DNA from 2 places in the Streptosporangium sp. NPDC048886 genome. Region 2 is predicted to be linked to the other one. Evidence: predicted binding sites of a transcription regulator. Region 2 holds the regulator's gene; the other holds the start of a gene.
The links. Region 2 encodes HrcA, which represses chaperone genes, less so after heat shock. Its sites were predicted from a motif close to TTGGCACTCTCNNNNNGAGAGTGCCAA; they were not measured.

Region 1: the regulator HrcA is predicted to act here: its motif matches at 13,770-13,796, upstream of groES (co-chaperone GroES).

What each region holds. Positions count from the first base shown of each region.
Region 1 covers NZ_JBVJHH010000015.1:48,814-64,699, forward strand. The annotation lists gene glmS (glutamine--fructose-6-phosphate transaminase (isomerizing)) at 1-477, shown strand, start outside; gene ACZ6R6_RS20075 (holo-ACP synthase) at 636-986, shown strand; gene ACZ6R6_RS20080 (NAD(P)H-hydrate dehydratase) at 1,181-2,773, shown strand; gene alr (alanine racemase) at 2,791-3,918, shown strand; gene ACZ6R6_RS20090 (alpha/beta fold hydrolase) at 3,939-5,030, shown strand; gene tsaE (tRNA (adenosine(37)-N6)-threonylcarbamoyltransferase complex ATPase subunit type 1 TsaE) at 5,116-5,559, shown strand; gene ACZ6R6_RS20100 (hypothetical protein) at 5,781-6,401, shown strand; gene ACZ6R6_RS20105 (class F sortase) at 6,408-6,974, shown strand; gene ACZ6R6_RS20110 (Cmx/CmrA family chloramphenicol efflux MFS transporter) at 7,144-8,328, opposite strand; gene tsaB (tRNA (adenosine(37)-N6)-threonylcarbamoyltransferase complex dimerization subunit type 1 TsaB) at 8,807-9,490, shown strand; gene rimI (ribosomal protein S18-alanine N-acetyltransferase) at 9,487-9,939, shown strand; gene tsaD (tRNA (adenosine(37)-N6)-threonylcarbamoyltransferase complex transferase subunit TsaD) at 9,932-10,963, shown strand; gene ACZ6R6_RS20130 (hypothetical protein) at 11,030-12,223, opposite strand; gene ACZ6R6_RS20135 (class I SAM-dependent methyltransferase) at 12,416-13,582, opposite strand; gene groES (co-chaperone GroES) at 13,887-14,198, shown strand; gene groL (chaperonin GroEL) at 14,289-15,886, shown strand, end outside.
Region 2 covers NZ_JBVJHH010000001.1:361,083-376,968, forward strand. The annotation lists gene holA (DNA polymerase III subunit delta) at 1-298, shown strand, start outside; gene ACZ6R6_RS01555 (EamA family transporter) at 441-1,340, opposite strand; gene ACZ6R6_RS01560 (MarR family winged helix-turn-helix transcriptional regulator) at 1,416-1,904, shown strand; gene rpsT (30S ribosomal protein S20) at 2,169-2,441, opposite strand; gene ACZ6R6_RS01570 (glycoside hydrolase family 18 protein) at 2,590-3,591, opposite strand; gene lepA (translation elongation factor 4) at 3,666-5,507, shown strand; gene ACZ6R6_RS01580 (glycoside hydrolase family 18 protein) at 5,593-6,870, opposite strand; gene hemW (radical SAM family heme chaperone HemW) at 7,051-8,262, shown strand; gene ACZ6R6_RS01590 (DUF4870 domain-containing protein) at 8,399-9,091, opposite strand; gene ACZ6R6_RS01595 (DUF3097 domain-containing protein) at 9,116-9,931, opposite strand; gene ACZ6R6_RS01600 (hypothetical protein) at 9,987-10,721, opposite strand; gene hrcA (heat-inducible transcriptional repressor HrcA) at 10,901-11,914, shown strand; gene dnaJ (molecular chaperone DnaJ) at 11,927-13,069, shown strand; gene ACZ6R6_RS01615 (16S rRNA (uracil(1498)-N(3))-methyltransferase) at 13,157-13,888, shown strand; gene ACZ6R6_RS01620 (hypothetical protein) at 13,925-14,587, opposite strand; gene ACZ6R6_RS01625 (SigE family RNA polymerase sigma factor) at 14,584-15,063, opposite strand; gene ACZ6R6_RS01630 (histidine triad nucleotide-binding protein) at 15,349-15,699, shown strand; gene ACZ6R6_RS01635 (PhoH family protein) at 15,791-15,886, shown strand, end outside.

The DNA of each region.
Region 1 (15,886 bases), on a different contig from region 2:
CGCGCGCTGGCCCGCTCGCTGGCGACCGAGCGTTGCGTGCTCTTCCTCGGCCGTCACGTGGGCTTCCCCGTCGCGCTGGAGGGGGCGCTGAAGCTCAAGGAGCTGGCCTACATGCACGCCGAGGGCTTCGCGGCGGGGGAGCTCAAGCACGGCCCGATCGCGCTGATCGACGAGGGGCTGCCGGTCGTGGTCGTCGTCCCGTCGCCGTCGGGCCAGCGGGTGATCCACGACAAGATCGTGTCCAACATCCAGGAGATCAGGGCCAGGGGCGCCAAGACCATCGTCATCGCGGAGGAGGGGGACAGCGCGGTCGAGCCCTACGCCGACACGCTGATCCGCATCCCCGTCGTGCCGACGCTGCTGCAGCCCCTGGTGGCCACGGTGCCGCTGCAGGTCTTCGCCTGCGAGCTGGCCGCGGCCAAGGGGCACGACGTCGACCAGCCCCGCAACCTGGCCAAGTCCGTCACGGTGGAGTAGGAGCCCTCCGCCCGGACGGGTGATCCACAGCCTGTGGACAACGTCTCTGGATTACCCGTCCGGGAAAGTGGGAAAAGACCGGGATCGCCGTGCGGACCGGCCCTCCCGGACGGCCGCCGGGGAGGGCCGCGGCGCGCGGGCTCCGCTAGCCTGGAGCCGTGATCGTGGGCATCGGCGTGGACGTCGTGGACGTGGCCCGGTTCGAGGCGACGCTGGAGCGGACCCCCGCGCTGCGGACGCGGCTGTTCACCGACGTCGAGCGGGTGCTGGCCGTGCAGTCCCTGGCCGCCCGGTTCGCGGCCAAGGAGGCGGTGGCCAAGGCGCTCGGCGCGCCTCCGGGCCTGGCCCACCTGGACGCCGAGGTGCGGACCGGCGAGCACGGCCGGCCGGAGCTGCACGTGAGCGGCCGGGTCGCCGAGGTCGCGGCCGCGCTCGGCGTGACGCGCTGGCACGTGTCGCTGACGCACGACGGAGGCGTGGCCGTCGCCTACGTGATCGCCGAGGGCTGACCCGTCCAGGCGCGCGGGAGGATCCGGCCCGTCCCGGACGCGCGGGCGACCGTCCCACCCTGTCCCCGGCCCCGCCCGTCCCGGACGCGCGGGCGACCGTCCCACCCTGTCCCCGGCCCCGCCCGTCCCGGACGCGCGGGGATCGGCCCTGCCGGAGCACGCGCCGGTGATCGGCGGGGGATAGCGTCAGAACCATGCTGAGCGCGTACACCACCGATCAGATCAGGGCGGCCGAGACGGCGCTGATGGCCAGACTGCCCGAGGGCACGCTGATGGAGCGGGCGGCCACCGGCCTCGCGGTGACCTGCGCCAGGATGCTCGGCCGGGTGTACGGCTCCCGCGTCGTGCTACTGATCGGCAGCGGTGACAACGGGGGCGACGCCCTCTACGCCGGGGCGCGCCTCGCGTCCCGGGGGGCCAGGGTGGAGGCGATCCTCGCCGGGACGCGGGTCCACCGAGCCGGGCTGGCGGCCCTGCGGCGGGCCGGGGGCCGGGTGACCGACCTCCGCGCCCCCGTGGCGTCCGGGGGCGGCGTGGCGGATCTCCACGGCGCCCCGGCCGGAGGCGAGGGGGAGGACTGTCCGGACGGCCGGGCGCAGGCGCCGGGGGCCGCGTCCGGGGGCGGGGCGGGCACCGCGGTGGCCCGCGGGCTCATCCAGGCCGCTGACCTGGTCGTGGACGGGCTGGTCGGGATCGGCGGGTCGGGCCCCCTGCGCGAGCCCTACGCCACCCTCGCGGAGCTGGCCGGCGAGGCGCCCGGCGCGGTGGTCGCGGTGGACGTGCCGAGCGGCGTGGACGCCGGCAGCGGGCAGGTCGACGGGGCCGCGGTCCGGGCGGACGTCACCGTGACGTTCGGCGCCCGCAAGGTCGGCCTCCTCGTCGACCCGGGCGCGGTGAACGCGGGCCGGGTGGAGTCCGTCGACATCGGGCTCGGGCCATGCCTGCCCGATCCCGAGGCGACCGCGCTGACCGACGCCGACGTGGCGCTGATGCTGCCCAGGCCGGACGCGGAATCCGACAAATACCGCAGGGGCGTCGTCGGCATCGCCGCCGGGAGCCACCGCTACACCGGCGCCGCGGTGCTGGCCGTCGGCGGGGCGGTCCGGGCGGGGGCGGGCCTGGTCCGCTACGCGGGGGTCGCCGAGCCGGTGGCCCAGGTGCGGGCCCGCTGGCCGGAGGCCGTGATCACGCCCTTGCGGCCGGGCGAGGGGATCGACGAGGTGGGCCGGGTGCAGGCGTGGGTGCTCGGCCCCGGGCTCGGCACCGGGCCCGAGGCGCTCGCCGTCGCCCGGTCGGTGCTGGCGAGCGACGTCCCGGTCCTCGTGGACGCCGACGGCCTGACACTGGTCGCCCAGGACAGGTCGCTGCTCCGCCGCGCCGCGCCGGTGCTGATCACCCCGCACGCGGGCGAGCTGTCCCGGCTGCTGGAGGTGCCGCGGGCGCGGATCGAGGCCCGGCGGCTGGAACACGTACGGCGGGCCGCGTCGGAGCTGGGCGTGACCGTGCTGCTGAAGGGCTCGACCACGCTGGTCGCCCAGGAGGGGCTGCCGGTCAGGATCAATCTCACCGGCAGTCCCTGGCTGGCCACCGGCGGCACCGGCGACGTGCTGGCCGGGCTCGCGGGCATGCTGCTGGCCGGGGGACTCAGTGCCTACGACGCGGCCTCCTGCGCCGCCCACCTGCACGGAACGGCGGGGCACAACGGCCCGCTCTCAGCCTGGGATGTGGTCGAATCCTTACCCATAGTCATCAAATCGCTCACCGGTCGGCTCCAGGGGGACGGCTGACCTGCCAGACTGAAAAGATGAGTTTCCCGATGAACCCGGCCGAGGCACGGGTGGACCTCTCGGCGATCCGGGACAACATCGCCCTGCTCAGAGAGCACGCTCCCGGCGCCGAGACGATGGTTGTGGTCAAGGCCGACGCTTACGGGCACGGGCTGGTCGCCTGCAGCCGGGCCGTCCTGGAGGGCGGGGCCACCCGGCTCGGCACCGCCTACATCCGTGAGGCGCTGGAGCTGCGGGCCGCGGGGATCACCGCGCCGATCCTGTCATGGATCATCCCGCCCGGCGAGCCGCTGGACCAGGCGGTCGCCCAGGAGGTGGAGCTGTCGGCCGCCACCCCGGCGCTGGTGGACGAGATCGCCCGGGCCGCCCACCGCGCGGGCCGGGCCGCCCGGGTGCACCTGAAGGCCGACACCGGCCTCACCCGCGGCGGCGCGGCGTTCGACGAATGGCCCGCGCTGGTGGACCGTGCCATGGCCCGGCAGGCCGAGGGGACGGTCGAGGTCGCCGGGCTCTGGTCGCACTTCGCCTGCGCCGACATCCCGGGCCACCCGTCCGTCGACGCCCAGCTCGCCGTCTTCGACGAGGCCCTGGTCATCGCGGAGAAGGCGGGCGCCGGAGGCTCCCACGTGCTCCGGCACATCGCCAACTCGGCGGCGGCGATGACGCTGCCGCAGGCGCGCTACGACATGATCCGGCCGGGCATCGCGGTCTTCGGCCTGAGCCCCGTGCCCGAGCTCGGAGACTTCGGCCTCCGTCCCGCGATGACCCTGGTGGCGCGGACCGCGCTGGCCAAGCGGGTCCCGGCGGGTTCGGGGGTGTCCTACGGGCACCTCTACGTGACAGATCGCGAGACCACGCTTGGCCTGATCCCCCTCGGGTATGCGGACGGCGTCCTGCGGCACGCCACCAACCGGGCGGAGGTGCTGGCGGGCGGCCGGCGGCGGCGGATCGCCGGGCAGGTCTGCATGGACCAGTTCGTGATCGACATGGGGGACGACCCGCTGAAGGAGGGGGATGAGGTGATCCTGTTCGGCGACGGTTCGCAGGGCGAGCCGACCGCGCAGGAGTGGGCGGATTCCCTTGGCACGATCACGCATGAGATCGTGACCAGGATCGGTTCGCGGGTCCCACGCGTTCACCGGTGAGAGGCATCCCAGGGGGTCGCATGAGCACTACCACACGGCGCAGGGTCGGAATCGCGGGCGCGATCGTCGGTGTGGCATCAGCGGGGGTGGCCGCCGCGGCCCTCGCCAAGCGATACGCCGTCGGCCGCATCAGGCTCCGGCCCGACCTGGAGGCGAACGAGCCGCTGGGCGAGCTGCGTGGCCGGCCGGCCACGGTCGTCACCTCCGACGGCGTGTCCCTCTACGCCGAGGTGGACGGACCCGAGGACGCCCCGCTGACCGTGGTGCTGTGCCACGGCTACACCCTCAACCTCGACTCCTGGCACTACCAGCGGCGCGACCTGCGCGACTCCTACCGGCTGGTCCTGTGGGACCAGCGCTCCCACGGACGCTCGCCGCGCACCACGGCCGAAGACTCCACCATCGACCGGCTCGGCGGCGACCTGGCCGAGGTGATCGACGCGCTGGTGCCCGGGCCGTGCGTGCTGGTGGGGCACTCCATGGGAGGCATGACGGTCATGGCGCTGGCCGACCGGCACCCCGAGCTGTTCGGCGACCGGATCAAGGGCGTCGCGCTGATCTCCACCTCCTCGGGCAAGCTGGCCGAGCTCTCGCTGGGCCTGCCCGCGCTGCTGGCCAAGGCGGTGCACAAGATCACTCCGGGCACGGTGTCGGTGCTGGGCCGCAACGGCACGCTGGTCGACCGGGGCCGCGAGGCGGGCAACGACGTGGCCTTCCTGGCCCTGCGCCATCTGGGCTTCGGCGACTCCAAGAACGTCAGCCCCACGGTGGTGGACTTCGCCGAGTCGATGATCCGCTCCACCCCGTTCGAGGTGATCGCCGACTTCTACCCGGCGCTGATGTCGCACGACAAGCTGAACGCGCTGCGAGTGCTGGACGGCCTGCCCACCTCCATCATGGTCGGCGACAAGGACTGGCTGACGCCGGTGGACCACAGCAGGGCGATGGCGGAGGCGCTGCCCCGCGCCCAGTTCACCGAGGTCCCCGACAGCTCGCACCTGGTGCAGCTGGAGCGGCCCACCGTCGTCAACGACGCGCTGCGCGACCTGCTCAAGCGGGCGGCGGCCGACGGCGCCGCCGGTGGCGCCGTCGCCGGCGGCGCCGAGCGGTGAGGCCGGGCCCCGGGGCGTGAGCGTGCCCGCCGGAGCCGCCCCGGGGGCTCCGGCGGGCGTGACCATCGACAGGAGTGATCAAGCAGTGAGAATCGTGGCGACCGCCGAAGAGATGCGCGAACTGGGCGCGGAGCTGGCCGGGCTGTTCCGCCCGGGAGATTTGGCGGTGCTGTCCGGGCCGCTCGGCGCGGGCAAGACGACCCTGGTCCAGGGGATCGCCGACGGGCTCAAGGTGCGCGGGCCGATCACCTCCCCGACCTTCGTCATCGCCCGGGTGCACCCCTCGCTGGCGGGCGGCCCCGCGCTGGTGCACGCCGACGCCTACCGGCTCGGCGGCGACCTGGAGGTCGACGACCTCGACCTGGACGCCTCGCTGGAGGATTCGGTGACGGTCGTGGAGTGGGGTGAGGGCCTGGTCGAGGGGCTCACCGAGGACCGTCTGGAGATCTCCATCGAACGGGGCGAATCCGGGGAGGAACGGACAGTACGGCTCCGCGGGATCGGCGCCCGATGGGAGGGCGTCGTCTGATTCACCCCCGTAACCGCGGGAATCCTGGCACTCTGGCACTACATCCCACTTGATGTAGATCAACAACGTCGAAGATCGACTCTGACGCTTTCGCCCATGTTTAATGGGGAAGTGGTGGGAAGTTGTGCCGGGTGAGGGTCGTCGGCCGGACTGCGGAGTGGAGTGCGACGGTGCCAAGGGTCAGACGTATCGCGGTTCTAGGGGCCATCACCCTTTTCGGGATGGCCGGGATGGTCGGATGCACGGCCCAGGCGAACTCGGGCGCTCCCGCGGGGACCGCCTCGCCCACCGCCCCGGGGTCGGGGATCAGCAGGCAGGACATCGAGGTCCAGCTCCAGCCGGCCCGCGTCAAGGCCGGACAGAAGGTGTGGGTGCTGGCCAACTGCCCGATCCCCCAGGGAGGGCCCGAGCACCGCGGCACCGCCTCGTCCAAGATCTTCCGCACACCCGTCACGCTCGATCCGATCCTCACCACGCCCACCCCGGTGCCCTCGGCCAGCGCCACCCCCGTGGCCAAGCCGTGGGTCCGCGGCCAGGCCACCGTCGCCACCGGTAGCGCGGCCGGGGTCTACGACGTCAACGCCCGGTGCGAGGGGACCAACGACACCGGCAAGGCCAGCCTCAGGATCGTGACCGACGTCAAGCCGACCCCGAAGGACACCCCCACCTCCAAGCCGACCCGGACCGTCATCAGCACCCACGCGCCGGGCACGGGCGGCGGCGGCACCGCGGCCGGCGGCCCCCAGGACGGGGGCATGCCGTCCGGTGTGACCTGGGCCCTGGTGGCGGCGGTCCTCGCCGGCGGCATCGGCTTCGTGGCCGTGCGCCGACGCCGTCCGTGACACCCGATGGCCGAATCCCCCCGCTGGTCACGGATCATCGTGGCCGGGCTCGTCACCGGTGCCGTCATGGTCGCCTTCCACCGGGGCGGCGGCGGTGACACGCCGCCCGTCCGGCCCTCGGTCGTGCCCAGCCGCATCGACATCCCGTCGCTGGGCATCAAGGCACCCCTGATGAAGCTCGGCGTGACCGACGGCCAGATCGAGCTCCCGCCGTACGAGAAGCCGGACACGGCGGGCTGGGTCAAGGACAGCGCGGTCCCCGGCGACCAGGGCTCCGCGGTGATCCTCGGGCACGTGGACACCAAGACCGACCCCGCGGTCTTCTACCGGCTCAAGGACATCCGGGAGGGGCAGGTCGTGAAGGTCGCGCGCAGTGACGGCAGGGTCGCCCAGTATCGCGTGGACTCCGTCGAGCGGGTGAGCAAGGAGCGCTTCCCGGCGGACAAGGTCTATCTGGAGGACGGGCTCCGGCTGATCACCTGCGGCGGCGACTTCGACTGGGACAAGCACGAATACCGCGACAACGTGATCGTCTACGCCACCCTGGTCAAGCCGGCCCGCGAGAACGCCTGACCGCAGGACCGGGCCGGCGGCAGCCAGGGCCGGGACGGCGGCGGCGACATGTGGGACTGACGGGGGAAACATGTGGGCTGACGGGGGAAGGCGTACAGGGAGGCGGAGGAAGGCGTACAGGGAGGCGTGAGCCCCAGGACGGACCGCCCCGGGGCTCACGCCTGTCCGGCTACCGAGCCGTCGCCGGCGCCTTCCCGCGCTGGTCCGCCGCCCTGCGCCAGACCCCCCGGGCCAGGCCGGCCGTGACGAGTGCGAGAGCCACCAGCAGCGCGCTGACCCACAGCGGCGAGCGGTAGCCGAGCCCCGCGCCGATGGCGGTCCCACCGAGCCAGGGACCGATCGCGGCGCCCACGTTGAACGCGGCCGTGGCGGACCCGCCGGCCAGGGTCGGCGCCTCGGCCGCCGCGTAGAGCGCCTGCGAGATCAACGTCGACCCGACGGCGAAGGAGAGTGTCCCCTGGACGAAGACGAGCACGATCGTCACCACCGGGTCCCCGGCGGTCACCGCTGCCACGCTCCAGCCGATGAGCAGGGCCACCCCGCCGGCCACCAGGAGCGGGACGGGCCGCACGTCGGCGTAGCGGCCGCCGACGGTGACACCGAGGAACGACCCCAGGCCGAACAGCGCCAGTACGGCGGGCACCCACGCGGGTCCGATCCCGGTGACGCTGGTGACCAGCGGCGCGAGGTAGGTGAACGTGCAGAACGTCGCGCCGTTCACGAGGGCCCCCAGCAGCAGGGTCACCAGGAGCCGCGGACTGCGCAGCGAGCGCAGCTCTCCGCGCGCGCTCGTGGGGGCGGTCCCGGAGTCGCCGGCCGGCACCGACCGCAGGATCGCGACGAGGGCCGGCACCGACACGAGGGCCACCGCCCAGAACGCCGAGCGCCACCCCCACAGCTGACCGAGCAGCGCGCCGGCGGGGACGCCCACGACACAGGCGACGGTGACGCCGCCGAGCAGGACGGAGGCGGCCCGGCCCTTGGCGTCCGGCGCGACCATGCCGGTCGCGGTCGCCAGGGCCACCGCCAGGAATCCGGCGTTGGCCAGCGCCCCGACGGACCGCGTGGCCAGCAGCACCCCGTAGCTGGTGGTGACCGCGCCGAGGACATGGACGAGCAGGAAGACGACCAGGAAGGTCAGGAGCGAGCGGCGCCGTGACCAGCGCAGGCTCACCATCGCCATCAGCGGCGCGCCGATGACCATCCCCACCGCGAACGCCGAGGTCAGCAGCCCCGCGGTGGGGATGGACACGTGCATGTCCCGGGCGATGTCCGGCACGAGGCCGGACAGCATGAACTCGGAGGTCCCCTGAGCGAAGACCGCGAGTCCGAGCAGGTAAAGAACGAACGGCATGACAACAACTCCGCAACCACATCGCGGATCGGTAAGGAAGCGGCAGGCCGCAGCGGCCCCCGGATCGGCGTCGCGGATGACGACCGTCCGGCCGGAGGGCGCGGCCTGCGCGCGGAAGGGCCTGCCGGCGTCACGGAGGTGACGCACGGTCCAGGCCGGACACAGCCCGCACTACGGTGATCCGGTGACAGTGGGCACAGCCGACGACGCCCGCGGCCTCAGGGGCGGCAGGACTGCGATACGTCGGCGTGGATGGCCACCGGAAGTCCGGTGGCTAGAGTCTTGACGCCTCGGGGCTGGACATGGGCACAGGTTAGCGACCCCGGCGTGGCACGTCCACGCGTTTGCCGGCGGACCCGTCGCGCGGCGGTGCCGGCCGCTCCCGGCGCCGGTCAGGCCGGTGCCGGGAGCGGCTCCGGGACGGACCGGTGGAGCGGAGTGGGCCCTGGTGCCCCGGGACGGACTAGGCTAACTGTCCGTGCTGGTCCTGGCCTTTGATACCGCGACCCCCGCCGTCACCGCAGCCCTGCACGACGGTGAGAGGGTCCTCGCCGAGTCGGCGACCGTTGACGCGCGCCGCCACGGTGAGCTGCTCGTACCCACGATCAAGACGGTCCTGCAGGAGGCCGGAGTCTCGCTCGGCGACGTCACCACCGTCGTCGCGGGCTCCGGCCCCGGCCCCTACACCGGCCTGCGGGTCGGCCTGATGACCGCCCAGGCCCTCGCGACGTCACTGGGCGTCCCGGCCTACGGCGTGTGCACGCTCGACGCCGTCGCCTACGGCAGCGGGCTGACCGGGCCGTTCCTGGTGGCCACCGACGCGCGGCGCAAGGAGGTGTTCTGGGGGCACTACGAGGACCCGCGGGTCCGGCTGTCCGGCCCCGCAGTGGACAGGCCGCAGGACCTGCCCGCGGAGCTCCCGCTCGTCGGCGCGGGCGCGCGGATGTACGCCGAGGTCGTCGGGCCCTCCCGCCTGGCCGACGCGCCGCAGTACCCCTCCGCGGGGGCGATGGCGGCGCTGGCCGCCGAGCAGCTCGCCGGGTCCGACGTCCGGGAGGTCGTGGAGAGCGGCACGCACCCCGTGCTGAGCCTGCCCCACCCGATCTACCTGCGCCGCCCCGACGCCCAGGTGCCCTCGGCGCCGAAGAAGGTCTCCGCATGACCGCCGCGCTGCGCCTGATGACCGTCGACGACCTGCCCGCCGTGCTGGAGATCGAGCGGAAGACCTTCCCGCGCGACGCGTGGAGCGAGGGCATGCTCCGCGGCGAGCTCGACGACCAGCCGCGGACCCGGCACTACGTGGTGGCCCTGGTGGACAAGGAGATCGTCGGCTACGCCGGGCTCTTCGCGGCCGGGGACCAGGCGGACGTGCAGACCATCGCCGTCTCGGCCCACCGGCGCCGGGCCGGGATCGGCGCGGCCCTGCTGACCGAACTGCTGGCGGAGGCCGTACGGCGGGGCGCGCACTCGGTGTTCCTGGAGGTCCGCGCCGACAACCCGGACGCGCAGGCGATGTACGACCGCTTCGGGTTCGAGCGGATCGGCCTGCGCCGCCGCTACTACGAGGACGGCACCGACGCGATCACGATGAAGAAGGACCTCAATGCGTGACGAACCTCTAGTCCTGGGCATCGAGACCTCCTGCGACGAGACCGGAGTGGGCATCGTCCGGGGGCACACCCTGCTGGCCAACGCGATCGCCTCCAGCGTCGAGCAGCACGCCCGGTTCGGCGGCGTGGTGCCGGAGGTGGCCTCCCGGGCGCACCTGGAGGCGATGACCCCGACCGTCGAGCGGGCCCTGGAGCAGGCCGGCCTGCGCTTCACCGACATCGACGCGATCGCGGTGACCGCCGGCCCCGGCCTGGCCGGCGCGCTGCTCGTCGGCGTCGCCGCCGCCAAGGCCTACGCGCTCGGCCTGGGCCTGCCGCTGTACGGCGTCAACCACCTGGCCGCCCACGTGGCCGTGGACCAGCTCGAACACGGCGCCCTGCCCAAGCCGTGCATCGCCATGCTGGTCTCGGGAGGCCACTCCTCCCTGCTGCTGGTGCCCGACGTCGCCAAGGACGTCATCTCGCTGGGTTCCACGGTCGACGACGCCGCGGGCGAGGCGTTCGACAAGGTGGCCCGGGTGCTCGGCCTGCCCTTCCCCGGCGGCCCCTACATCGACCGCGCGGCCCAGGACGGCTCCGGCACCGCCATCGCCTTCCCCCGCGGCAAATACGACGACGGGACGCTGGACTTCTCCTTCTCCGGGCTGAAGACCGCCGTGGCGCGCTGGGTGGAGGCGCGGGAGCGGACCGGCGAGCCGATCCACGTGCCCGACGTGGCGGCGTCGTTCCAGGAGGCCGTGGTCGACGTGCTGACCCGCAAGGCCCTGCAGGCGTGTCGCGAGCACGGCGTCCGGGACCTGCTGATCGGCGGCGGTGTGGCGGCCAACTCCCGGCTGCGCGCCCTCGCCCGGGAGCGCTGCGAGGCGGCCGGCGTACGGCTGCGCGTCCCGCGCCCGGGGCTGTGCACCGACAACGGGGCCATGGTGGCCGCGCTCGGCTCCGACCTGGTGGCGGCCGGCATCACCCCGTCCCCGCTGGACATCCCCGCCGACTCCTCACTGCCGATCACCACCGTCCACGTGTGACCTCGCGGCTCCGGCCGTCCACGCTCCCGCCGGCGGAGTCCGCGGCGGTGGCGCCGCCGTACGGGGTCAGTCCTTGTCGTTGCGGGTGGGGCGCAGCAGCGCCTCGGCGAGGGCCAGCATGGTCTCCTCAAGGGCGCTCAGGTGGCGGGTGAGGTCGGTCCGGGCCGGCTCCACGGCCTCGCCGAGGGCCTCGGCCAGCTGCTCGCGGTCGGGCTGGGCGCGGAGCATGTCGGCCAGGGGGAGGAGGGCTGCCTGGGTCTGGACGACGCGCTCGTCCAGGGAGGCCAGCCGGCCGGCGTGATCGGCGCTCTGGGCGTCGATGAGCTCGCCGACGTTCAGGACGGCGGGCAGCCCGTCGACGCGCCGGCCGACGGTCTCGACGTGGTCGTCGACGCCCTCCAGCCGGAGCCCGAGCTTCTCCGCGTGGCCCTCCAGCGTGCACAGGCGGGAGCCGACGGCGTCGACCCGGCCGGTGACGCGGCCCTCGACGTCGTCGAGGCGCTCGTCGAGGGCGTCGAAGCGGCCGTCGGTCCGGGTCGTGAGCAGCTCGACCCGGCCGTTGACCTGCTCGACCGCGGCCAGCAGGCGCTCGGCCGCCTCGCCGACGCTCTCCCGCACGCTCGCGGACAGGCCGAGCAGCCCCGACTCCAGGCGCTCGGCGCGCTGGGCGAGCTCGGCCAGCGACCTGTCCAGGCGGGTGAAACGGCCGGCCGCGGCCTCCATGCCGGCCTGGAGCCGGCCGAGGCGCTCGGCGAGGTCGCCCACCAGGTCGCCGACGCCCTGGGTGCCGTCGGCGATCGACTGGAGGCGGACGAGCGCCTCGTCCACGCTCTCGCCGACGGTGCCGACGTCGGCCCAGAGGCTCGGCAGCTCGCCGATGGGCGTGACCCGGTCGCGGACGGTCTCGACCCCCTGGCCGAGGGAGCCGACGCGCTCGCCCACGGCGTCCACGTGGTCGCGGACCGCCTCGACGTGCTGGGCCAGGCCCTCGGCCCACGCCGGCGGGCGGACGGCGATGTCGTCCAGGCGGCCGTGGACGGATTCCAGCGTCCCGCCCAGCCCGCCGAGCTCGCGCTCCCTGACCTCCCGCAGCAGCCACTCCATGCCCTCCAGGCGCTGGCGGATCTCATCCAGCACGGCGCCCTGGGTGCGCTGCTCGTACACGTGGTCCTGGGCGGCCCGGGCGAGGAGCTCGCGCATCCGGTCGGAGATGGCGGTCTGACTGCCTGCCTGGAGCAGGGTGTGGTCGGAGTGATCCACCGAGAGCTCCTTCACCCGCCGACGGTCAGCCGCGCGGTGGGGTTGGTCCTTTTTTGCTGGCGAACGCGGTCGAACCGCAGGCGGGGAAGAACTCCCGCCTGGCAACCCTAGCCTTTGGATCAAGGTTTTTCGGAGCGGAATTTAAAAGATCGTGATTGCCGATGGAATGTCTGGATTCGCGGTTTCGGCAGGTCAAGAAGGGGTGCAGATGAGGGCGAACGGCCTTTCGACAATCCGGGTGAGAATGACGACCGCCGAGCCGTCACCGGATAGTCGCAGGTCTTTCCGCAGGCGTTCGACATCGACCGCGGAACCGCGCTTTTTGATCGTCGCATTGCCGACCCCGCGCTCGCGGAGCGCCGCCCGCAGCCGCTTGAGCGAGAACGGCAGCACCTCGTGGACCTCGTACCGTGACGCCCACGGCGTCCGCACGGCGGCGTCCCCGGTGATGTAGGCGATGTGCGGGTCGAGCAGGCGGCCGCCGACCATCGCGGCGATCTCCGCGACGAGGTGGGCCCGGATCGCCGCGCCGTCCGGTTCGTACACGTAGCGGCCCACGGGGCCGTGCCCGGCCGGGCCGAGCGCCGGGTCGGGCGTCATCGTCGCGCCCGCCGGCAGGATCGTGGCCCTGCGCTCCGCGCCGCCGGCCAGCCCGCCGCACCAGATCACGGCTTCCTTGACGTCGCCTTTGTAGGAGACCCACTCGGCCTCGGCCCCGGCGGGGATGAACTCGTAGGGGATGCCGGGGGCGACCTTCAGGCAGGCCGCCTCGGCCCGTGCCACCATCGTCAGCACGTCGGGCCAGGGCGGCGAGTAGGCCATCGGGTCGAAGGTCCGGCCCCGCGCGGTACGGCGGGCGGGGTCGGCGAACAGGACGTCGAAGGCGGCCGGGTCGAGCGTGGCCGCGTCGGCCGCGCGGACCGAGACCCGGTCCCCGAACCCGAGGGCGTCGGCGTTGGCCCGGGCGACCGCGGCCGTGAGCGGGTCGGCGTCGACGGCCTCCACCGCGCATCCGGCCCTGGCCAGCGCCAGGAGGTCCCCGCCGATGCCGCAGCAGACGTCGGCGACCCGGGAGCCCGGGGCGATGCGGCGGGCCCGGTGGTCGGCGACCTCGCGGCGGGTGGACTGCTCCAGGCCGCCCGGGGTGAAATACATGAGATCGGCGTCGGCGCCGAACTTCTCCCTCGCCCGCCGCCTGAGCGTGGCCTGCGTGAGCGCCGCCGAGGTCAGGCCGGCGTCGTAGGTCTTCCGGAGCCGCGTCACCGCCGCCACCGGGTCGTCGCCCGCGATCTCGGCCGCCGCCCCCAGGGCCTCCTGGCCGCGCGGCGTCAGCAGCTCCCGGAATGCGTCAAGGTCCACGCCGTCCGACGTTACCGCCTGGCCGAGGTGCCGCCCTCCGCCTCGGTCCGGCGGCTCGGTCCGGCTCGGTCCGGAGGCCAGGTCCGCGCGGGCCGGAACCCCTCGACGCCGGGGGACCGACGTTCGCGGGAAGCGCACAAGGGCGGTTCGTGTTGACTGTCAAGCCCTCCTTGCATACTGTTCCGTATTGGCACTCTCCCCTTGAGAGTGCCAATAAATATGCGACGAGGCAGGTCTGACACCCGCGACGGCAGACCGCTGGTCGCCTCTTCTAGATCATCCAAATCTGAAGGGGAGGTCCGACGTGACGACCGCCACCAAGGTTCCCGTTAAGCCGCTCGGCGACCGCATCGTGGTCCAGCCGCTTGAGGCCGAGCAGACCACCGCTTCCGGCCTCGTGATCCCGGACACCGCCAAGGAGAAGCCGCAGGAGGGCAAGGTCCTCGCGGTGGGCCCCGGCAACTGGGACGAGGACGGGGACAAGCGTATCCCGCTCGACGTCAAGGAGGGCGACATCGTCCTCTACAGCAAGTACGGCGGCACCGAGGTGAAGTACGGCGGCGAGGAGTACCTGGTGCTCTCCGCCCGTGACGTGCTCGCCATCATCGAGAAGTAATCCACGCTTCATAAAGATGACGTATCGAGCCCCGGGCCGCGCGAGCGCCCGGGGCTTTGATGCGCCGACGTGCTTTTAGAGAGGACTGTCATGCCGAAGATCCTGTCGTTCGAGGAGGACGCCCGCCGCGCTCTTGAGCGTGGCGTGAACGCCCTCGCGGACGCCGTCAAGGTCACGCTCGGCCCGCGCGGCCGCAACGTCGTCATCGACAAGAAGTTCGGTGCGCCGACCATCACCAACGACGGTGTCACCATCGCCCGCGAGGTCGAGCTGGAGGCTCCGTACGAGAACCTCGGCGCCCAGCTCGCCAAGGAAGTCGCCACCAAGACCAACGACATCGCCGGTGACGGCACGACCACCGCCACCGTCCTCGCCCAGGCGATGGTCCGCGAGGGTCTGCGCAACGTCGCCGCCGGTGCCCAGCCGCTGTCGCTCAAGCGCGGCATCGACCTCGCCGCCAGGGCCGTCAGCGACAAGCTGATCGAGTCGGCCCGCCCGGTCGAGGACAAGAAGGAGATCGCGCACGTCGCGACGATCTCCGCGCAGGACGCCAAGATCGGCGAGCTGATCGCCGAGGCGTTCGACAAGGTGGGCAAGGACGGTGTCATCACCGTCGAGGAGTCCAACACCATGGGCCTGGAGCTGGAGTTCACCGAGGGACTCCAGTTCGACAAGGGCTACCTGTCGCCCTACATGGTGACCGACCAGGAGCGCATGGAGGCGGTCCTGGAGGACCCCTACATCCTGATCACCCAGGGCAAGGTCTCCTCCGTCGCCGACTTCCTGCCGCTGCTGGAGAAGATCGCCCAGACCAAGAAGGCGCTGCTCGTCATCGCCGAGGACGTCGAGGGCGAGGCCCTGGCCGTCCTGGTCACCAACAAGATCCGCGGCACCTTCACCTCCGTCGCGGTCAAGGCCCCCGGCTTCGGCGACCGCCGCAAGGCCATGCTGCAGGACATCGCGATCCTCACCGGCGGCGAGGTCGTCAGCGAGGAGGTCGGCCTCAAGCTGGAGCACGTCGGCCTTGAGGTGCTCGGCACCGCCCGCCGCGTCGTGATCACCAAGGACGCCACCACCGTCGTCGACGGCGCCGGCGACCAGCAGGCGATCTCCGACCGGGTCAAGGAGATCAAGCTCGCCATCGAGCAGTCCGACTCCGACTGGGACCGCGAGAAGCTCCAGGAGCGCCTGGCCAAGCTCTCCGGCGGTGTCTGCGTGCTGAAGGTCGGCGCGGCCACCGAGGTGGAGCTCAAGGAGAAGAAGCACCGCCTGGAGGACGCGATCTCCGCCACCCGCGCGGCGATCGAGGAGGGCATCGTCTCCGGCGGTGGCTCCGCGCTCATCCACGTCTCCAAGGTCCTGGACGACCTCGGTCTGTCCGGCGACGAGGCGACCGGTGTCGCCGTGGTCCGCAAGGCGCTCATCGAGCCGGCCCGCTGGATCGCCGAGAACGCCGGCCTCGAGGGCTACGTGGTGACCACCAAGGTCGCCGAGCTCTCCGTGGGCGAGGGCCTCAACGCCGCCACCGGCGAGTACGGCGACCTGATCAGCCAGGGCGTCATCGACCCGGTCAAGGTCACCCGCTCGGCCGTCCAGAACGCCGCCTCCATCGCCGGCATGCTGCTGACGACCGAGGCCCTCGTGGTGGACAAGCCCGAGGAGGAGGCCCCGGCCGCCGCCGGCGGTCA
Region 2 (15,886 bases):
CGGGACGGCCCCGGTCCTGCTGGTGAGCGCGCTCGCCGGAGGGCTGCGCTCGCTGGCCAAGGTGGGTGGAGCCCCGCGCAACCTGCGCGGCGGGCAGCTCGCCAGCCATCTCGGCATGCCGCCCTGGAAGATCGACCGGGTCCAGCGGCAGCTGAACGGCTGGGGCCCCGACGGCATCGCCCGGGCGCTCCAGGCCGCCGCCGCCGCCGACGAGCAGGTCAAGGGTGGCGGCGCCGACCCCGCCTACGCGCTGGAACACATGATCCAGACCGTCGTCGCCAGCCGTACGGGCCGTTAGACCCTGCCCTGCCGGCTCTGCCGCGGCGAGGTGCCGCCCGGGGCGGCCCCCGGTGCCCCGATGGCCGGAAGACCCGGGGCGGTGCCTGGGCGGTCCGCCGGCTCGGGGTGGTCTGGGGGTGGGCTGCGGGCTCGGGGTGGGCCTAGACGGTCTGCGGGCTCGGGGTGGTGCGGGTGCGGGTGCGGCGGAGCGAGGGGAGCTGGCCGAGCACGGTCGCGGCGAGGGCCAGCGCGAAGCCGGTGAGCTGAAGCGGGCTCAGGGACTCACCGAGGGCGATCCAGCCGAGCAGCGCCGCCGTGAGCGGGCTGAGGGTGCCGAGCAGGGAGACCTGCGGGGCGGGCAGCCGGGAGACGCCGCGGAACCACAGGGTGTAGGCGGCGGCCGTGCCGACGAGGCCCAGCCAGAGGTAGCCGCCGATGGCGGCTCCGTCCAGTGCGGGCGGCATGCCCTCGACGGCGAGGGCCACCGGAGCGATCACCAGGCCGCCCGCGGTGAGCTGCCACCCGGTGAGGGCCAGGTCGCCCACGCCTGCGGGCTTCCCCCAGGAGCGGGTGAGGACGACTCCGGCCGCCATGCCCGCCGCGGCGATGACGCCCGCCGCGATGCCGACGGCGTCGAGAGCGGCGTTGGCCCGTAGCACGACGAGGGAGACTCCGACCGTGGCGAGGATCCCGGCGAGCACGCGGTGGACCGGGACGGTCTCGCGCAGCACGGCGCGGGTGAACCCGGCGACCAGGAGCGGCTGGATGGCGCCGAGGACCGCCGCGACACCACCGGGCAGCCGGTAGGCGGACAGGAAGAGCAGGGGGAAGAACATGCCGATGTTCAGCGCGCCCAGCACCGACGCGCGCCACCACCAGTCGCCCTTGGGCAGCACCCGTGTCACGGCGATCAGGAGCAGCCCGGCGGGCAGCGCGCGGAGCAGGGCGGTCAGTAGTGGGCGGTCCGGGGGGAGGAACTCGCTGGTCACGATATAGGTGGTGCCCCAGACGGCGGGGGCGAGAGCGGTGGCGGCGATGAGGGCCGGACGCGGGGCGGTCACGGGGGAACTCCTTCAATAAGATCAGTAGCAAGTAACTTAGCATCAAGTTATTTAGAGTCAAGCTATCCTGATCGCATGAGTGAGGACCCGGTTGACCGGATCGTGATGCAGTGGCAGCGGGAGCGGCCCGACCTGGAGCCGTCGCCGATGGGGATCTTCGGGCGGATCTACCGGATCGCCCGGCTCATGGGGGACCGCATAGAGGAGGTGTACGCGGCCTACGGCATCGGCCGGGGTGAGTTCGACGTGCTCGCCACCCTCCGCCGGTCCGGCGAGCCGTACACGCTGTCACCCAAGGCCATGACCGCCACGCTCATGCTGACCTCCGGCGGCATGACGGGACGGCTCGACCGGCTGGAGCGGGCGGGGCTGATCGTCCGCACCCCTGATCTCGAGGACCGCCGGGCGCTGCGCGTCAGCCTGACCGTCCAGGGGCTCCAGGTGATCGATGAGGCCGTGGCCGCGGGACTGGAGCCCCAGCACCAGGCGCTGGCCGTGCTGTCGGAGGAGGATCGCCGGCGGCTCGGTGACCTGCTCAGGGCCCTGATGGGCGTCCTGGAGTAGTCCGGCCCGGCGAGGAGCGATCTCCAGGCCCGCCCGATCTGGCCGGCCGGGTCGCGTGCGGCCACGCCCGACCTGACCTGGGAGTGGTCGCGTATGGATCCGCCCGGACCGGCGTGGGTCCGCCCGGACCGGCGTGGGGCGCGATCCGTGGATCCGCGCGGTCCGGCCTGTGGAGGGGGCCGGGCGGCGGGGGAGTGGGGGCCGGGAGAACGCCAAGACGCCGCACCCCCCTTTCGGGGGATGCGGCGTCTGGAAGAACCTGGGTTACTTGGCAGCCGAGAGCTCGACGACGCGCTGGGCGATCGCCGACTTGCGGTTGGCGGCCTGGTTCTTGTGAATCACGCCCTTGCTGGCGGCCTTGTCCAGCTGGCGGGAGGCGGCGCGCTGGAGCACGACGGCCTCGTCGACGTTGCCCTGGTCGGCGGCCTCGCGGAACTTGCGGATCGCCGTCTTGAGGGACGACTTGACAGCCTTGTTACGCAGCCGGGCCTTCTCGTTCTGCCGGTTGCGCTTGATCTGGGACTTGATGTTCGCCACGAAGAAGCCTCGGTGAATGTCGTCGGAGTGGGGCGCGCGGGCAGAGAGGGCGCGCCACACGCAGTTGAACAGGCTACCAACTGCCCGGACGGTCGCTCAAATCGACCGGCTGGACAGAGGGATGCCTGATCAGCTTACCGTGCTCCCGTCACGGACGGGACCAGAACCGCTCGTATTCCGACCAGTCTTCCTCCGTGGCCGCGAAGTCGACGTAGAGGGCCAGCCCGAACCGCTCCCGGCCCCTGCCGTGGGAGGTCAGCGCCAGGCGTGCCCCCTCGGCCGCGGTCGCCACGCTCTCCGCCGCGTCGGACCACGAGACGCCGTGGTCGTGGTAGGCGGGCGCGCCGAGCAGCAGGGTCTTCTCCGGCGGCACGAGATCCAGGGCGAGGGTGCCCTGCCGTACGACGTGGCCGCCGTAGAGCAGCTCGGAGGGGAGGAAGGAGTCGTAGGTCATGACCGCCACCTGGTCGGTGCGGGCCGCGACCTCCCGGAAGTAGTCGGGCGACCAGTACTTGTCGTGGCCGATGGCGGCACGGACGGCCGGGCGGGTCAGCGGGAACGGCTCGATCTGCGGGGTGGAGGTGGACAGCAGCCCGTCGCCGACGATCGGGCGCGTACGGGTCAGCAGGTCGAGGAAGTCGGTGTCGCCGCTGCCGATCGGCTCGAAGTTGTAGTGCACGCCGTCGAAGCCGAGCTCCATGACGTGGCTCACGCCGTCCAGCACGCGCTGCCGGGAGGCCGGGTCGTCGAGGTCCAGGGCGCCGTCGACCTTCTGGCCCAGCCACGCCGACACCCGGACCTTGGGCAGCTCCGCGCGCCACCACTTCAGGAAGTCCTTGGCGGCGGGGTGCCTGTCGCCGGGCAGCGATCCGTCGGAGCCGAACGGGCCCGCGTGGACGTAGACGTCCTTGATGCCTGTCTTGCGCAGCCGTACGGCCAGCTTCTTCACGTCGGCGGCGCCCTTGCGGCCGTCCACCCACATGTGGCCGAGCCACAGGGCGTCATGACCGGTGCTCTTCGCCCACGAGGCGGGTGTCCCGGTAAACTGGAGCGTGAGGGTGGCCGCGGCCACCCCGGGCAGCACAAGGAGCAGGGCCGCCACCACTGTCAGAAACCGCAGGCCGCGCCGTGCTCTGGTCCGGGCAATCACCCGGACATGTCACCATGGAAGACGGCTGGTATGCCAGTCGTAGATCGTCGTCAATCCCGTCGAAACGGACACCGGTGCGCATTCAGCCTGGCCAGACCGATCCCGCGGTGATCCGCAACTTCTGCATCATCGCGCACATCGACCATGGCAAGTCAACCCTTGCCGACCGCATGCTGCAGATCACCGGTGTGGTCGACGACCGCTCCATGCGCGCCCAGTACCTCGACCGGATGGACATCGAGCGCGAGCGCGGCATCACCATCAAGTCGCAGGCGGTCCGGCTGCCGTGGCAGGTGGACGGCACCGACTACGTCCTCAACATGATCGACACTCCCGGGCACGTCGACTTCACCTACGAGGTGTCCCGCTCGCTGCAGGCGTGTGAGGGCGCGATCCTGCTGGTCGACGCCGCGCAGGGGATCGAGGCGCAGACTCTGGCCAACCTCTACCTGGCCATGAACAACGACATGACGATCATCCCGGTGCTCAACAAGATCGACCTTCCGGCCGCCCAGCCGGAGAAGTACGCCGCGGAGATCGCCCACCTCATCGGCTGCGAGCCGGAGGACGTGCTCAAGGTCTCCGGCAAGACCGGCGTGGGCGTCCGGGAGCTGCTCGACCACGTCGTGCAGAACATCCCGGCCCCGGTCGGCGACGCCGACGCGCCCGCCCGCGCGCTGATCTTCGACTCCGTCTACGACACGTACCGGGGTGTGATCACCTACGTCCGGGTCATGGACGGCCACCTGGGCAAGCGCGAGCGCATCCAGATGATGTCCACCGCCGCCTCCCACGAGACCCTGGAGATCGGCGTCATCTCCCCCGAGCCGAAGATCGCCGACAAGGGTCTGGGCGTCGGCGAGGTGGGCTATCTGATCACCGGTGTGAAGGACGTCCGCCAGTCGCGGGTCGGTGACACCGTCACCTCCCTCGGGCGGCCGGCCACCGAGCCGCTCAGCGGCTACGAGCACCCCAAGCCCATGGTGTTCTCGGGCCTCTACCCGATCGACGGCGACGACTACCCCGAGCTCCGCGAGGCGCTGGACAAGCTCCAGCTCAACGACGCCGCCCTGGTCTACGAGCCGGAGACCTCCGCGGCCCTCGGCTTCGGCTTCCGCTGCGGCTTCCTCGGCCTGCTCCACATGGAGATCGTCCGTGAGCGCCTGGAGCGCGAGTTCAACCTCTCGCTCATCTCCACCGCGCCCAACGTGATCTACCGAGTGATCATGGAGGACGGCAAGGAGGTCACCGTCACCAACCCGTCGGAGTTCCCCACGGGCAAGGTCGACCAGGTCTTCGAGCCGATGGTGAAGTCCACGGTGCTGGTGCCCTCGGAGTTCATCGGCGCGATCATGGAGCTCTGCCAGAACCGCCGGGGCAACCTGCAGGGCATGGACTACCTGTCGGAGGACCGCGTCGAGATCCGCTACACCATGCCGCTCGGCGAGATCATCTTCGACTTCTTCGACCAGCTCAAGTCCCGCACGCGCGGCTACGCCTCGCTGGACTACGAGCCCTCGGGGGAGCAGGAGTCCGACCTGGTCAAGGTCGACATCCTGCTCCAGGGCGAGGCGGTCGACGCCTTCAGCGCCATCGTCCACAAGGACAAGGCCTACGGCTACGGCGTCGAGATGGCCAAGAAGCTCCGCGAGCTCATCCCGAGGCAGCAGTTCGAGGTCCCGATCCAGGCGGCCATCGGCGCCCGTGTCATCGCCCGCGAGAACATCCGCGCCATCCGCAAGGACGTCCTGGCCAAGTGCTACGGCGGTGACATCTCCCGTAAGCGCAAGCTGCTGGAGAAGCAGAAGGAGGGCAAGAAGCGGATGAAGATGGTCGGCCGCGTCGAGGTCCCCCAGGAGGCGTTCGTCGCCGCGCTGTCCACCGAGTCCTCCTCCGCCGACAAGACCAAGAAGTAGCCGGCGGCCCGCCCGTCCGGAGCGGGCGGGCGGGGCCGCCGGTGACCCAGGACCTGCGGCCCCGCCCAGTCCGGGGACGGGCGACTCAGCGCAGGACGCTGTAGAGCGCCGAGGTCAGCGAGGCCCTGGCGTCGTCCTGGTCGATGGACCACATCATGGAGCCGCCGAGACCCTTGAGGCGGATGTAGGCCGCCTTCTGGACCACCGTGGCCGGGTCGTCGTAGGACCAGAACTCGTTGCCGTCATATATCCAGTTGCTGCCGGTCCTCAGGTCGCGGTAGCGCTTGCCGGGCTTGTTCACCAGGTTCTTGTAGTCGTCGCTGCCGGCCGCCCAGGTGCCGGGCGCGGGACCGGTGGCGGTGCCGTACAGGCCGTTGCGGCCGCCGGTGACGCCGGTCCAGCCCTGGCCGTACGCCGGGATGCCGACGACGATCTTCCTGGCCGGGGCGCCGCGCGACAGGTAGTCGCGGACGGTCTGGTCCACGCTGTACTTCACCGGGCTGGGGTCGCGCCGGTCGGTGAGCAGGTTGCCGTTGTGGCCGGTGACGTTCTCCCACGGACCGTGCAGGTCGTAGCCCTGGACGGTGGCGAAGGTGAGGTGCTTGAAGACGTCGCGGACCTCGAAGCCCGCGTCGATCTTGGCAGCGGCGGCGGGCAGGTAGGCGGTCAGCTCGCTCCGCCGGTCCAGCTCGTTCATCTGGCGGCGCAGCTCGGCGGTGAACAGCGTGAAGTTCTGCTTGTCCTCGGGCCGGATGACGTTGCCCTCGTTGCCGGAGGAGCCCGGCCACTCCCAGTCGAGGTCGATGCCGTCGAAGACGCCGGCTCCGGCGCCGGGCGCGGTGCCGGGCAGGTTGCCCTTGAGCCACAGGTCCACGCAGGAGGCCGCCAGCCTGGCGCGCCCCTCGGGGGTCAGCACCGCGTCGGAGAAGTACTTCGAGCCCGACCAGCCGCCGAGGGAGATGAGCGCCTTCAGGCCGGGATGCTTGGCCTTGAGCTTCTTCAACTGGTTCAGGTTGCCGTTCAGCGCCTGGCCCTCGGCGTCGCCGACGCCGTCCACGCTCTGCCCGACGGGGACCGGGCGCTGCCAGTCGGCCCACGCGTCGGAGGAGACGCAGTCGCCGCCGGCGCTGACGGAGCCGAAGGCGTAGTTGACGTGGGTCAGCTTGGCGGCGGCGCCGGTGGTGTCCAGGTCCTTGACGTGGTAGTTGCGGCCGTAGACGCCCCACTGGATGAAGTAGGCGACCCGCTTGAAGCGGTCGCCGTGGTCCGGGGCGGTCCGGGCCTGAGCCGGTGCCGGTACGGCTGTCGCCGTGAGGCCCGCGGCGATGACCGCCGCGAGCGTGTGCCGGAGGAGTCTCTGCACGGGCTTCTCCACTTGCGTCGGGGGGTTAACTTATAGGAAACTTTCCTTTAAGTTTTCACGGATCGTAGACTTGGCCGATCTGGGCGTCAACGGTCTGCCGCTGATTTGCTGCATAGGCGGCCACCGCGGTGCGCCGGCCGCCGTTCCGGGCACCCGGACGGGAGCGGCAGACTTGGTGTCGTGCCATCCACTCTTCCCGACGGCGACCCCGTACCGGCCTCGGGCCGGCTCCCCGACAGCGCGCTCCACGGGCTCGGCGGGCGACCCTTCGGCTTCTACGTCCACGTGCCCTTCTGTGTGACCCGCTGCGGCTACTGCGACTTCAACACCTACACGGCCGCCGAGCTCGGTCCCGGCGCCTCGCACCGTGACTACGCCGACACCGCGATCGACGAGGTACGGCGGGCACGGGCCATCCTCGGCGGGGCGGACCTCCCGGTCGAGACGGTGTTCTTCGGCGGAGGCACCCCGACCCTGCTGCCCGCCGGAGACCTGGTCCGGATCCTGGCGGCGATCGAGGAGGAGTTCGGGCTGGCCCCCGGCGCCGAGGTGACCACCGAGGCCAACCCCGAGTCCGTGGACCGGGCCTACCTGGCCGAGCTGCGCGGCGGCGGGTTCACCCGGATGAGCTTCGGCATGCAGAGCGCCCGCGAGCACGTGCTGGAGGTGCTGGAGCGCCGGCACACCCCCGGCCGGCCGGCGCAGGCCGTACGGGAGGCCAGGGAGGCCGGGTTCGACCACGTGAACCTGGACCTGATCTACAGCACGCCGGGGGAGAGCGACGACGACTGGCGGGCCTCGCTGGCCGCGGCGATCGAGGCCGGGCCCGACCACGTGTCCGCCTACTCGCTGATCGTCGAGGACGGCACCAGGCTGGCGGCCAGGATCCGGCGCGGCGAGCTGCCCATGCCCGACGACGACGTGGCCGCCGACCGCTATCTCATCGCCGACGCCATGCTCGCCGAGGCCGGCTTCGAGTGGTACGAGGTGTCCAACTGGGCGACCTCGGAGGCCGGGCGCTGCCGGCACAACCTGCTCTACTGGACCGGCGGCGACTGGTGGGGCGTCGGCCCCGGCGCGCACAGCCACGTCGGCGGCACCCGGTGGTGGAACGTCAAGCATCCGGCCGCCTACGCCCGGCGGCTGGCCTCCGGCGTCTCGCCCGCGCACGCCCGCGAGGTGCTCACCTCGGAGGACAGGGCGGTGGAGCGGCTGATGCTGGAGCTCAGGCTCGCCCAGGGGTTCCCGCTCGAGGAGATCCGGCGGCCACCGGTCGTCGCCAGGGCGCTGGCCGACGGGCTGCTCGAGATGGAACCGTTCAAGGCGGGCCGCGCGGTGCTGACACTGCGCGGGCGGCTGCTGGCCGACGCCCTGGTGCGGGACCTGACCTGAGGGCCTGTCCACGGCGCCCTCCGGACCCGCGTGACGGCCCTCGGATCCGCGTGAGTGCGGGCCCGGGGTCCGTCACGGGCGCCGGGAGGCTGTGCCGGCGCCCGGGGGCGGCTGAGGGCCGGGCGTGCGCCGGTGGTCAGCTGACGAAGCGGATGTTCATCGGATAGCGGTAGCTCTCCCCCCGGTTGGCCGCGACGGAGGCCATGATCATCAAGGCGAGCGACCCGATCCAGAGCACGAAGATCAGGAGGAAGCCGATCAGCACGAACGCCAGGACCCAGGAGACGAAGTAGGCGATCATCAGGGTGAGCTGGAAGTTGAGCGCCTCGGCCGCCTGGCTCCGCACGTAGGGGGACTCGTCCTTCTTCACGAGATACAGCACCAGCGGGCCGACGAACGAGGTCAGCAGGCCCAGCAGGTGGGCGAGCATGGCCATGGTGGTCTCGTCACGGCTGGGCCGCCAGCCGTAGCCCCCCTGCTGGGGCGGGTATCCGTAGCCGACCGGCTGGCCGTACCCGCCGGTCGGCTGGCCGTAGGCGTCGTACGGCTGGCCGTACCCGCCGGTCGGCTGGCCGTAGGCATCGGATGGCTGGCCGTACCCGCCGGGTGGCTGGCCGTAGGCGTCGTACGGCTGGCCGTACCCGCCGGTCGGCTGGCCGTATCCGCCGGGAGGCGGATACGGCCCCTGGCGGCCGTCCTGGTCGCCGGATCCGTACGGCGCAGCCGCGGGGGGCGGGTAGCCCTGACCGGGCTGGGGCGGCCATCCGGCCTGCCTGGTGGGTTCCTCGCCCGCGGACTCGTACCGCGGGCTCTGGGGACTGTCGCTCATTGCCCCTCCTGATGGGGTGCGGGGTTAGTCATCCTGGCCGGGAACCGTCACGAAGTCGATCAGCTCCTCGACGGGGCCGAGAAGCTCCGGCTCCAGATCGGCGTAGGTGGTGACCGATCCCAGAATGCGGCGCCACGCCTCGGCGGGCTCCAGATCCCAGCCGAGGGCGGCGATGACCCCTTCTTTCCAGGGTATGCCGCGCGGCACCGGCGGCCAGGAGCCGATCCTCAGCACCGAGGGCTTGACCGCCTGCCAGACGTCGACGAACGGGTGCCCGACGACCAGCACGTGCGGCGAGGAGACCTGGGCGGCGATCCGGCTCTCCTTCGAGCCGTGGACCAGGTGGTCGACGAGCACGCCCAGGCGGCGGCCGGGGCCGGGTCCGAACTCCTCGACGATCGAGGGCAGGTGGTCGACCCCTTCGAGATACTCCACGACCACGCCCTCCACCCGGAGGTCGTGGCCCCAGACCTTCTCCACGAGCGCGGCGTCGTGCACGCCCTCCACGTAGATCCGGCTCTCCTTGGCCACCTGGGCCCGCAGGCCCTCCACCGCGATCGAACCCGAGGCGCTCCGCCTCGGAGCCCGCGGCGCGGCGGTGGGCCGGACCAGCGTCACCACCTTGCCCTCCAGGAGGAACGCGGCGGGCTCCAGCGGGAACAGCCGCCGCCGCCCGAACCGGTCCTCCAGCGTGACGGCCTCCTTGTCGCAGGCCACCACGGCGCCGCAGAAGCCGCCGTCGGCGTCCTCCACGACCAGGTCGAGCTCCGCGGGGACCTGGGGGATCTTCCCCTTGAGGGGGCGCCGCCAGTTCTCCGACAGCACGTCGCGCTCGTACATCACCGGCCGCTCGCTCTCTCGTCAGGGATCAAGTGGACGGTAGCAAAAGCCGTGATCACCTGCCGTAGGCTCCCGGCTGCCCCCACTGCCCCGCCGCGGCGGCGGCCTGGCGCCTGCGGGCGCCGCTCCGCCTGACCAGCACGACGATCGTCACGATGACGGCCAGCAGGAAGCCCAGACCCGGCACCGCGAACAGCGCGACCGCGCCGCCCACCACCGAGTCGGCGACGATCTCCCTGCCGACGCCGAACTTGGCGGGCGCCCCCTCGGAGGTGGTGCACGTGAGCTGGTAGTCGCCGGCCTTGTCCACCCCGATCCGCAGGGCCAGCTCCCAGACGACGCCGTCGGAGGTGACGGTCTGCTGCACGCCCGGCTGCTGGAGCCGGACCTTCTCCGGATCGCCCTGGATCTGGCACTCGAAGTTGGTGCCCGTCTCGGCGGAGACGTAGATCGCGGGCTTGTCCGCCGGGTCGAGCTTGACCGTCACGGTCTTGCCCGGCTCGAACGAGCTGGTGGGCGCGGCGTCGGTGATCGCGCTGAAGATGCCGCCGGCGAAACCGGCGATGCCGACGATCACGCTGAGGACGAAGACCAGCCAGGCGCCGACGATCCAGCCGACGCTGGGCTTGACCTTCGTCTTCGGCGGCGGCCCCTGGGGTGCGCCGTAACCGGGGGAGGCGTAGCCGTAGGAAGGGGCGCCCTGGTGCTGGCCGTAGGGCTGCTGGGGGGCGCCGTAGCCGGGGGCGCCGGAGGGGGCGCCGCCCGAGGGGGATCCGAAATCGTGGGACATGTCGTAAATTGTGGGTCTTGCCGCTTGTATCCCGATAGCAGTTGACTTGACAGTTGCTTGGGCCCGTCATCCTGACGCCGTGTTATCGCACCCCGTGGGCTGGAGCCGTACACTTGGCACTCGGGAACACAGAGTGCCAGACCTGGTGTTTCGCATTCGGGTGCAGGGAGGTGAGCACGTTGGTCGACGACCGCAAGCTGGCGGTTCTCCGCGCCATCGTCGAGGATTACGTGTCCACCAACGAGCCGGTGGGCTCCAAGGCCCTCGTCGAGCGGCACAACCTGGGTGTGTCGTCGGCGACCATCCGCAACGACATGGCGGTGCTGGAGGAGCAGGGCTACATCGCCCAGCCCCACACCAGCGCCGGCCGGGTGCCCACGGACAAGGGCTACCGGCTGTTCGTCGACAGGCTCTCGCAGGTGAAGCCGTTGTCGAGCGCGGAGAAGAGGGCCATCGAGAGCTTCCTTGCCGGCGCCGTCGACATCGACGACGTCGTGATGCGCACGGTGCGGCTGCTGGCGCAGCTGACCCGGCAGGTCGCCGTCGTGCAATACCCCACGCTGACCAGCTCCACGGTCCGGCACGTCGAGCTGATCCCGCTGAGCGAGCGCAGGCTGATGTTCGTGCTCATCACCAACACGGGACGGGTCGAGCAGCGCGTGGTCGAACTGCCCGACGTGGTGGACGAGACCCGTGTCGCCCATCTCCGCGCGACTCTCAACGCCTGCCTCGACGGGTGCGGGCTGGCCAGGGTCCCCGACACGGTCGCCGACCTGCCCGAGCGACTGCCGGCCGAGGACCGGCCGTTCGCGGCCACGGTCCTGTCGGTGCTGCTGGAGTCCCTCGTGGACCGGCATGATGAAAAGATCGTTTTCGCCGGGGCGGCCAACCTCGCGGGAGCCGACTTCACCGTCGGGCTCCGCGACGTGCTGGAGGCCCTGGAAGAGCAGGTCGTGCTCATACGCCTGCTCGGTGAGACCTCCGACCTGTCGGCGCTGACGGTGCGGATCGGCTCGGAGAACCCCTACACCGGACTCCAGGGCACGTCGATCGTCGTCGCCGGATACGGTTCGGGGGACAAGCAACTGGCCCGGCTCGGTGTGCTGGGTCCGACGCGAATGGACTACCCGGTCACGATGGGCGCGGTGCGCGCGGTGGCACGCTACGTCAGCCAGATCCTGGCTGCATCCTAAGAGGTCAACTAAGTGGCTAAGAGCGACTACTACGGCACCCTCGGGGTGCGCCGTGACGCCAGTGCGGAAGAGATCAAGAAGGCGTATCGCCGCCTGGCGCGGGAGCTGCATCCCGACGTGAACCCCGATCCTGAGACCCAGGAGCGGTTCAAGGACATCACCCAGGCCTACGAGGTCCTGTCCGATCCCAACAAGCGCCAGATGTACGACATGGGCGCCGATCCGTTCTCCTCCGGCGGCGGTGCGGGCCCGGGCGGATTCGGGGCGGGCTTCCCCTTCAGCGACATCATGGACGCCTTCTTCGGCGCGGCCGGCGGCGGCGGCGCCCGCGGACCCAGGTCGCGTGCCCGCCGGGGCCGCAACGCCACCATCCGGGTGGAGCTCGACCTGCGCGAGTCGGCCTTCGGCACCACCCGCGAGCTGGTCGTCGACACCGCCGTGCTCTGCGAGGTCTGCACGGGCTCCGGCGCCGCGTCCGGCACCCACCCCGACACCTGCGACATGTGTCACGGCCGGGGCGAGGTCTCCCAGGTCACCCGGTCCTTCCTCGGCCAGGTCATGACCTCCCGCCCCTGTCCCCAGTGCGGCGGGTTCGGTTCGATCATCCGCAACCCCTGCCAGGAGTGCTCCGGCGACGGCCGGGTCCGCACCCGGCGGACCATCAAGGTCCGCATCCCGGCCGGTGTCGAGGACGGCACCCACATCCAGCTCGCCGGCGAGGGCGAGATCGGCCCGGGCGGCGGCCCGCCCGGCGACCTGTTCCTGGAGATCGTCGAGCGCCCGCACGAGATCTTCGAGCGCCGCGGCGACGACCTGCACTGCACCGTGCAGATCCCGATGACCGCGGCCGCGCTGGGCACCGTCCTGACCATGGAGACGCTCGACGGCGCCGAGGAGCTCGACATCCGGCCGGGCACCCAGTCCGGCCAGACCATCCCGCTCTACGGCCGCGGCGTCCAGCGCCTCAACGAGAACGGCCGTGGCGACCTGCTGATCCACGTCAACGTGGAGACCCCGGCCCGCCTCGACCCGGCCCAGGAGGAGCTCATGCGCGAGCTCGCCAAGCTCCGCGGCGAGGAGCGCCCGCCCGGCAAGTTCGCCCCCGGCCAGCAGGGGTTCTTCTCCAGGCTGCGGGACGCCTTCAATGGCCGCTGACGGCGGCCTCCCCGGGCCGGGCCGGGCCGTCCGGTCCGGCCGGGCCGCAGGCGTCCGCCGGCCCGGTCCGCACGTCCCGGCCGGCCGATGACGGTCCCGGTCTTCCTGGCCGAACCGGTCGACCTGGCCCGGGCGGAGTTCACCTTCGGCGGCCCCGAGGGGCGCCACGCGGCGGCCGTACGCCGGCTGCGGGCCGGGGAGCGGCTCGACCTGACCGACGGCGCGGGCACCGTCGCCGAGTGCGTGGTCCGGGAGGTCGGCAAGGACTCCCTCCGCGTCGAGGTGCTGCGCCGCTACGACGTGCCGGCCCCGCGGCCCCGCCTGGTCGTGGTGCAGGGACTGCCCAAAGGCGACCGGGGCGAGCTGGCTGTGGAGATGATGACCGAGGCCGGGGTCGACGTGATCGTGCCCTGGGCCGCGGCCCGGTGCGTCACCCAGTGGAAGGGCGAGCGGGCCGTCAAGTCGCTGAACCGCTGGCGCTCCACGGCGAGGGAGGCGGGCAAGCAGTCCCGCCGCTTCCACCTGCCCGAGGTGACCGAGCCCGCCACCACCGCCGAGGTCGCCGCGCTGCTGTCGGCGGCCGCCCTGGGCGTCGTGCTGCACGAGGAGGCGGCCTCCCCGCTGTCGGCCCTGGAGCTCCCCGGCGCCGGTGACATCGTCGTGGTGGTCGGCCCCGAGGGCGGTGTCGGCCCGGAGGAGATCGACGCCTTCCGCGCGGCGGGGGCCGTGGCGGCGCTGCTCGGGCCGACGGTGCTGCGCACCTCGACGGCCGGGGTCGCCGCCGCGGCGGTGCTCCAGACGCGCACCGGCCGCTGGTGACGGGCCAGCCGTACCGAGCTGAGAGGTTGGGTACGGCTAGCCGCCGGAGGAGATGGTGGTCGTCTCCGTCGGCATCGGAGCCGACTGGTCGTCCGTCGGCGGGCACTCCTCGACCGAGCACGGGCTGCCCGAGGGGGCGGACGACTCCGAGGGCCTCGGAGTCGGCGCCGGCGTCCGGCACTCCTCGGTGAGCTCCCCGGGCTCGACCGCCGTGCCGTCGGGCGGAGTCGTGGGGCAGGTGGGCGACGGGGTGGGCTCCGGGGTCGGCGTGGGCTTGTGCGTCGGCTTCGGGCTCGGCTTCGGGTGCGGCGCCGAGGACCTGGAGTGGGTGGGCGTCGGCAGGGGCCCGGTGACGCCGGGTTCGGGCTTGGTGACGACCGGGAGCGGATCGTCGCCGTTGGAGGGGGCCCGCGAGGTGGCGGACATGTCAGGTGGGGTCGACTGGGTGAAGTTGACGTCGTTCACCTGCCGGGTCACCTGCTCGCGGAACTCCGGGACCACCATGACGACGGTGGCCGCGACCAGGACGGCTCCCGCGACCGAGGCTCCGGCGCGCCACCACATCAGCCCGCGGATCCCGCGTCTTTCCACGCGGGCGCGGATGATCTCCAGGCCGTCCGGGGAGGGAACGACCGAGTCCGCCTCCGCGCTGAGGACACGGCGGAGCAGCTCGCCGTACTCGTCGGGGGACTCGGTCATGACAGTTGCTCCAGTGTGGTCCGTAGGGCGGCCATGCCGCGAGCCGTGTGGCTCTTGACCGCGCCCTTGCTGATGCCCATGGCATGGGCGATCTGCGCTTCTGACAGGTCTCCGTAATAGCGCAGAACCAGTGCCTCCCGCTGGCGCGCGGGCAGGCCGCGGAGTGCCTCGATGACGGCGGACCGCTCGAACTCGCCGATCGCGCCGTTCTCGGCGCTCGGTGCGTCGGGCATGCCCTTGGGAGCGTACTTCTCCACGACCGCCCGGTGCCGAAGCACCGAGCGCGATCGGTTGACGACCGATTGGCGCAGGTAGGCGAGTGCCTTGTCGGTGTCGCGCAGCCGCCGCCAGGCGCCATGGATGGCGACGAAGGCGTCCTGCACGACTTCCTCCGCGGTTGCCATGTCGCGGACGAGCAGCACGGCGAGGCGCACGAGCGACCGATAGTGCGCGCTGTAGAGCGCGGTAACGGCCATGTCGGCGTCCCACCCGACGGGCACCGCCCCGAGCGACCTGTCGGCCACGAGGGTCTCGGTGGTCACATCAGTGGGACGCTCGGCCTTCCCAGAGGGTTTACGCTCTTCCGGTTCATTAGGGGGCATGACCCAGTCGTGTCCTCGCCAGGCGGCCATATCGTGCGGATCGCAATGGTCTGTAGTTGTTGAAGTTTTGCATACCCACCTTATCCGGGTGGATCTTTCTTTGCTGGCGATGGACCATCACCGATTGACAACGTCACCGACAGATAGGGTGCCTGCATGGTGAGCGAAGCCGACTGCCTGTTCTGCAAGATCGTCGCCGGGGAGATCCCCGCGAAGATCGTCCATGAGACCGACCGCACGCTGGCCTTCCGGGACGTCAACCCGCAGGCCCCCACCCACGTACTCGTGGTCCCCAAAGACCATTACCCGGACGCGGCCGCGCTGGCCGCGGCCGACGACGGGCTCGCCGACGACGTGCTCAAGGCGGCGCACGCCGTCGCCGAGCAGGAGGGCGTCGCGGCCTCGGGATACCGCCTGGTCTTCAACACCGGCCCCGGGGCCGGCCAGACCGTCCCTCACGTGCACGGACACGTGCTCGGCGGACGCGGCCTGACCTGGCCGCCCGGGTAAAACCGACAAGCGCGATCACGTCGATCACGGATACCATGGCGTAGAAGTCCCACGCCGATATCTGGAGGCGAACAGGCCGAAAGGCCCGTCTATGTCCGAGACAAACGATTCCAGCAGAACATCCCCGCCACGATCGAAGGGTCCCAGCCGGACCCAGGCGAAGGTGGTGATTCCGGATGATCATTCG